3 regions of the Clostridium perfringens genome follow, and region 2 is predicted to be linked to each of the others. Evidence: a T-box and tRNA genes for the amino acid it is inferred to sense, from the RefSeq annotation. Region 2 holds a T-box; the other regions hold tRNA genes.

Region 1 (2,284 bases), 450 kb from region 2:
CAAATCCAAAATAAATACTAACACGCTATAAGTATTTACTATATGTAGACAGTATCATATTCTGGTTAAAAATTCAATAAAATCTACATATTTTTCTCTATTCTTTAAAAATTTTTATCATTTTATTGAATAAACTGGCTGTAACACCATAAAAAATCATAAAAATCTGCCTATTTCTCTTGTCTTAACTTTAGAAATTAAATAAATTTATATTTCATTAAAGCTCTGTTTCCATAAATCTAATTCTTCTAAATGCTCATCAATTAAAGAATCTTTTATGTACTTAACTCGCTTTCCCTCTGCACTTCTATATTTAGTTTCACATATCTTTACTAAAAACTGCATTATTCCATCATAACATTTCATAACGTTTCCTATTCTATAGCTACGCTTCTCTATATTGCAATCCCCATATATTAGCCTGCTGCTTTGTATCATAGGTATGAAATCTCTAAACCGTTCCTCTATTGCTTCCCCTAAATTAGTTGCAGAACATATTAATTTATAAATTCTTATTAATTTAAGTTTATCATCCTGTGCACATTGTGATATCTTTTTCATTTCATCTCTTGCAGATTGTATTTCCATAGTTTCTTCATCTAAATTTTTATTTATTTTGTTTATCTTAAAGACCTTAATAAAAGGATTCTTTATATTTTTTATAATAGACTTTTCATCATAATCTATCAGTAGCAGTTCTTTAATAGGTCGTATATTATAATCATTTATTATATATTCACTACTGACTTCTTCTCCTAAAGTAGCTTTTATACTTTGTCTTTCTAAAATACTCATATTCTTAGCATATTTAGGTACTAGTGTTTCTAATATATATATTTTTTCTTCGTTTATTTTGTTAACTAAATGCTTTATGTCCCTATTTTCATTCTTTAACTCTTCATTATATTTTTCTTTTTCACCATAAAATAATTTCTGAAGTTCTAAAGCCCTATTATATGCCTCGTCAAAACCTTTGGTAAACATTTCTCCTCCTGAATAAAAAATTAAAACTAATATACGTCCCTATATTTATTATATATCACAAAAGAGAAAGTTCTAAGTACTTATAACAATTTAAATATAATAAATATTTAATTTTCTTGACTTTAATTATATATTAACGTATAGTTAAAGAGTAGTAGATACAATTTAATGACGCGGGATGGAGCAGCTGGTAGCTCGTCGGGCTCATAACCCGAAGGTCGTAGGTTCAAGTCCTGCTCCCGCAACCATAAAAGGTTCTGTAAAACAGAACCTTTTTTTATTTTTATTATAATATATGTTTAAAAAAGCTATATCAAAACAAATTATTAAAATAAAGTTTTGATATAGCTTATTTTTTAAATCTAACTATATTTTATTTTTCTAATCTTTTTAAATCTCTTCTAATATCTTTTTTTAATTCCTTGTATTGTTTTTTGTACTCTATAGCCTCTTTCTTTAACTCTCTTATCCATTTTTCAGCTATTTGTTCTTCATGAGTTTTAAAATGCTCATATTTCTTGTATTCTTTTAAAGCCTCTTTTATTTTTTTATCTAATTCTTTAGAATCAATTAAATCTTCGCATTCCTTACCAGTTAGATCCTCATACTCTCTATAAACTTCATATAAAGCTTTCATAGCTTCTCTTTTAACTTTTTCACCTTTTAAATTATTTAATAATTTTTTTAATATATTTTTATGTTCTGCTAACTCTTCATCCTCACCATCTTCAGCTAAAGCAAGTAACATCTCTAATTTCTTTTTAGTATAATCTAATGTAGTATCCTCTAAGGCATCTTCTATTCCATATTGTTTAAGAAATTTTCTAAATTCTTTCATATCTGCTGCATCATTAAATGGTATAAATTCTTCTACTTCAATATCTATTATTTCTTTACTCATTTGTATTACCTCCTAAGATAAATACAAATACTATAGTTTCAATGTAGACTTTCTCTACACTCAAGCCTTAGTATTTATATAATTATTTATTAATTATAATAATACTAAGACTGTTTCTTTTAAAGGATTATAATCACTAGTTATTAATCTCTCTATTTTAATCATTAAAAATCTTACTTTTTTTATATTTTCAATCCATACCTTTAAAAATAATTTAATAATAAATAAGCTTTCTTAAATTATTTTTAAGTTCTACACATTTGCCTTTACATTTAAATCTACACTTTTAGATTTATTATTAAAAACAACTTTCAATAAAATAGGGGTTACTATAGTTGTAACCACAACCACTATTACTACTGGTGCTAAAAATTCTGGCAGCATAAGTCCCATTGCAAT
Region 2 (2,284 bases):
CAGAACTTTTTGTATAACTCTTGGTCTTCTTGACCATATCCTAAAGCAGTTATGTAGTTTGATAATGCATCTATCCAAACATAGATAACATGCTTTTCATCAAAGCTTACAGGTATTCCCCAAGTAAAGCTTGTTCTTGAAACACAAAGATCTTGTAATCCTGGTCTTAAGAAGTTATTTAACATTTCATTCTTTCTTGATTCTGGTTGAATGAAATCTGGATGTTCTTCTATATACTGAATTAATCTATCAGCATATTTGCTCATTTTAAAGAAGTAAGCTTCTTCCTTAGCTTTTTCAACTGGTCTTCCACAATCAGGGCAGTTTCCATTTACTAATTGAGTTTCTGTCCAGAATGATTCACATGGAGTACAGTAAAGCCCTTCATAAGAATCTTTATATATATCTCCTTGATCATATAACTTTTTGAAAATCTCTTGAACAGCTTTCACATGATAATCATCAGTTGTTCTTATAAATTTGTCATAGCTTATATTCATCATTTTCCAAAGATCTTTAATTCCTGCAACTATTTCGTCAACATGCTCCTTTGGAGTAATTCCCTTTTCATTAGCTATTCTTTCTATTTTTTGACCATGCTCATCTGTTCCTGTTAAGAACATTACTTCGTGACCTGTAAGTCTTTTGAATCTTGCTATAGCATCAGCAGCCACAGTTGTATAAGTATTACCTATGTGTAGATTTGTTGATGGGTAATAAATAGGCGTTGTAATATAATATGGTTTTTTACACATTATTTTTTCCTCCTTTATTCTTACTTATTATTGTTTCCAATATTTCAAAAATATAAAAAACCCCTATGGGAAATCCCATAGAGGCGTTAATTACGCGATACCACTCTATTTCATATTTATGTCACCATAAATATCTCACTAAGTAACTCCTAAGTTTAACTTATTTTATTACTCTGCAATATAACGGTTGCCACCGTACTTTTCTAAAATTAAAATTCTCAAAAAGTCTGCTCCAAGTCCATCTTCATAAAGTCTCATGCATCTGGCTCTCACCTACCCCAGCTCTCTTTTATACAATCTTCTTTATTACTCTTCTCTTCATTGCATTTTCTCACTTAATTTTAATTATATGATTAGTTTTATATTAATGTCAATCGTTTTTATTTTTGAATTCTTTAAAATTCTTGTTAAGTCATAATTTGTATTAATATAAAAATGTTATATACTATCTATAATAATATATAAATTGTTTGGGAGGTATTATTTAAATGAAAGGTTTAGCCCTACCTAAAATAGGTGCAAGAAACTTAAAGACAGCTTTGGCTGTAACTTTATGCATAGGATTTTTTGAGCTAATACACAGACAATATCCTTTTTATGCTTGTATAGCCGCTGTAATCTGTATGAAAGATACTGTTGAAAACTCATATAAAATGGGAAAAAGCAGAATGATTGGTACAATAACTGGTGGACTTGTTGGCTTAGCTTTAACTTTTATAGCTTTAAACTTTAACCTTACAAGATTCTCAGGAATAATAACAGGGATTGGAATAGTTATAACCATTTATCTACTTAATGTTTTTAACAGAAAAGGGTCTGTTTCTATAGCATGTATAGTATTAATAGCAATTATGACAAACTTACATGGTAAAGCTCCATATGCCTATGCAATTGATAGAATTATAGATACTTTTATAGGTATAATAATTGCTCTATTAATAAATAACTACATATATAAATATGAAAATAAGGTAAAAAAAGATTTAGAAAATATAGAAGAAAAAATCTCTAGACTTGAAAAAGAAGTTAAAGATGATATAAAAAATCTAGAAGAAAATAAAAAGAACTAATGTAAAAAACTAATATGATTTAGGAGGGAAATATTTGTTTAAATTTAACCTGCAAACTATAGGTGCTAGAAACCTTAAAACTTCTCTTTCAGTATTTATATGCATTATAGTATTTGAACTATTAGGCCGTTCTAGTGCCTTTTTTGCTTGTATTGCAGCAATGATGTGCATGCAAGATACAGTTGAAAATTCATATAAAATGGGAAAAAACAGAATGCTTGGTACCTTTTTAGGTGCTATTGTTGGTTTATTATTAACAGCCATATTTAATGTATTAAGTATTCAACACTTTATTGTTTATGCTCTTTTAACAGCCATAGGTACAACTATAGCCATTTTTTTATGTATTTTATTTAATTGTAAAGGAGCAATAAATAGTGCATGTATAGTTGTTTTTGCCATAATGACAAACTTAAAGGGTGTTGGCTCATATGACTATGCTTTTAATAGAATCCTAGA
Region 3 (2,284 bases), 760 kb from region 2:
AAAGGATAAAGAAGAAGAGCTTGTAACAGAAGCTTAATTTTAGAAAGCTGTATCAAAATAACTCATAAATAAACTTAAAAACCCTAATTAATTTCATTTGTTTTTTAGTTAGGTTTTGTAAGAGGTTTAAGGAGTTTTGATACAGCTTATTTTTGTAATTAATTTGATTAAAATAAAAATAAATAGGCTATACTTAATAAAGTAATATAAAGCTATTTATTTTATGAGGTTTTGATTTCTAAAGAATATTTATAAGATTATATTAATGAATAATAGAAGTTTTTTTAGTATTAATACTGTATTTAGAAGTCAACATTAACTTATATAATATATTAATTAAAACTAGAATTAAAAGGAGAATTTATGATTATTATTTCCCAAAACACATTTTTAGTAGTAGGAATTATACTCTTTTGTTTATTTAGAGGAGCAATTAAAATTAAAGGAATAATTAAGGAAGAATACACATATAAGCAAATATATTCTAATGAAGAATTTATCTTTGATTTATTTTGTATTTACTTAATTGGAGTTGCCTCTAAAGTTTACTTTCCACTTACCATAGCTTGGGGAAATAAGCTTGTTTATAATCCACCAGAAGTTTGGCTTAGTCCTTTGTGGAGTATAAAGCAAATATACCATCAAGGGGGAGTGGGAGATGTTATTTATCAGCTAATAGGAAACTCAATTATGTTAAGTCCAATGGCATTTTTTCTTTGCTATTTTTATAGTATAGATGAAGAAAAATTAACTTTAGGAAAAGGGATTATAGATAAAATCAATAAAATTTTAGAAGGCTTTGAGTTGCATAATAAAAAGAAGCTTAAAGAAGATTCATATATACCTTCATTAAATACAGTGTTGAAATTCTGCTTTTTTATGTCTTTATTCATAGAGAGTTCCCAGGTTATATTATCCTTAGTTTTTCCTAATACAAAAAGATTTTTTGAAGTAAATGATCTTATGTGTAATACTTTAAGTGGAGTTTGGGGATATTATATTTATATTAAAATTATTAAATTAGATATAATACCAAGAAAGATATTTAAGTTATAAAATAAAAAGTAAATTTCTTATTGAGGCTATAAGTAGGCTAAGAGTATTTAATATAGAAATAAAAAATATTTTCTTAAAATAACATTTGACTTATTAGAGAATTAGGAATATACTTAATACAAGTCAGAGAGACAATTTAATGACGCGGGATGGAGCAGCTGGTAGCTCGTCGGGCTCATAACCCGAAGGTCGTAGGTTCAAGTCCTGCTCCCGCAACCACAGAAAGTTCTACTTTTTTAAGTAGAACTTTTTTTATTTAGAATAAATAAAACTGTCTGTTATTAGGGGCCAATAAGTTCTTATAAAATTATTGCAAGCCACCAGTTTTACAGGTATTTATGACTTTGTTTGATTATAAATTAGAAGATTTTTTAGAGAGAATTTTTTATATATCTACTTTAAATGAATATCATAATATATTTCTTATTGAATTTATATGTAATAATATTACTTATAATAATATTAACGGAAAATATCTATATAATTAACTTTATTTACAATATTTAAATAAAATGTTAAAATAATATTTGGAAATTTTTAATATATTAGTTAAATTGAGTGGATTAATAGAGGTGTTTTATGAAAAAAGTAAGAGAGAAAGTAGCTATTGCCGTAGCTATAGCAAGTATAACTACTATATCTAGCTTTGTAATAAGCAATGGAAAGAAAGTTTATGCTGAAGAAGTAAGGGTTACAGCTACTGCTAATTTAGATAATATTAAGGATAATGGAAAACAATTAAAAAATGAAAGCCCTAAGGCAAATACGCAAGAAGATACAAATGTTAATAATGAAGATTTAAAAACTGATGAAAAAAAAGATATAAAAGAAGTTGAAAGTAATTTTGTAAAGAATGCTGAAAATAAAACAGAAAAAATCAATGAAGATAAAAGTTTAGAGAATAATAATAACAAGGTGTCTACTAAATTAGAGTCTAGTGATAAATGTGTAAAAGAAATTAAAAATGATAAAGATAGTAAAGACAAAGATTCTAAAGAAGTTAAAGATGAAAATGTAGAAAAAGTTCATAATAATAAAAAGGATACTTTAGAAGAAGTAGAAAATAAATCTGATCAAAATAATGAAGATAAAATAAATAGAGATAAGAAAGTAGAAGTAAAAAGTGAAGAAATAAAAAGTAAAGATAATGAAACTTCTAAAAGAGATGAAGAAAGCAAGAAAATAGAAGGCGAAAATAAGGAAGTTGAAATTAAGTTAGATAAAAATC

The links. A T-box is a leader RNA that pairs with one kind of tRNA and senses whether it is charged. The one in region 2 lies ahead of metG (methionine--tRNA ligase), so its partner is inferred to be a tRNA-Met.
Positions count from the first base shown of each region.
Region 1: it encodes a tRNA-Met, which carries the amino acid that the T-box ahead of metG (methionine--tRNA ligase) is inferred to sense. The anticodon was not compared.
Region 3: it encodes a tRNA-Met, which carries the amino acid that the T-box ahead of metG (methionine--tRNA ligase) is inferred to sense. The anticodon was not compared.

Region 1 covers NZ_CP065681.1:14,144-16,427, forward strand. The annotation lists gene I6G60_RS00355 (hypothetical protein) at 208-984, opposite strand; tRNA gene I6G60_RS00360 (tRNA-Met) at 1,157-1,232, shown strand; gene I6G60_RS00365 (hypothetical protein) at 1,358-1,885, opposite strand; gene I6G60_RS00370 (cation:proton antiporter) at 2,138-2,284, opposite strand, start outside.
Region 2 covers NZ_CP065681.1:462,735-465,018, reverse strand. The annotation lists gene metG (methionine--tRNA ligase) at 1-755, opposite strand, end outside; T-box leader at 832-1,086, opposite strand; gene I6G60_RS02370 (FUSC family protein) at 1,244-1,825, shown strand; gene I6G60_RS02365 (FUSC family protein) at 1,860-2,284, shown strand, end outside.
Region 3 covers NZ_CP065681.1:3,003,237-3,005,520, reverse strand. The annotation lists gene galU (UTP--glucose-1-phosphate uridylyltransferase GalU) at 1-37, shown strand, start outside; gene I6G60_RS13945 (VanZ family protein) at 364-1,056, shown strand; tRNA gene I6G60_RS13940 (tRNA-Met) at 1,200-1,275, shown strand; gene I6G60_RS13935 (cell wall-binding protein) at 1,636-2,284, shown strand, end outside.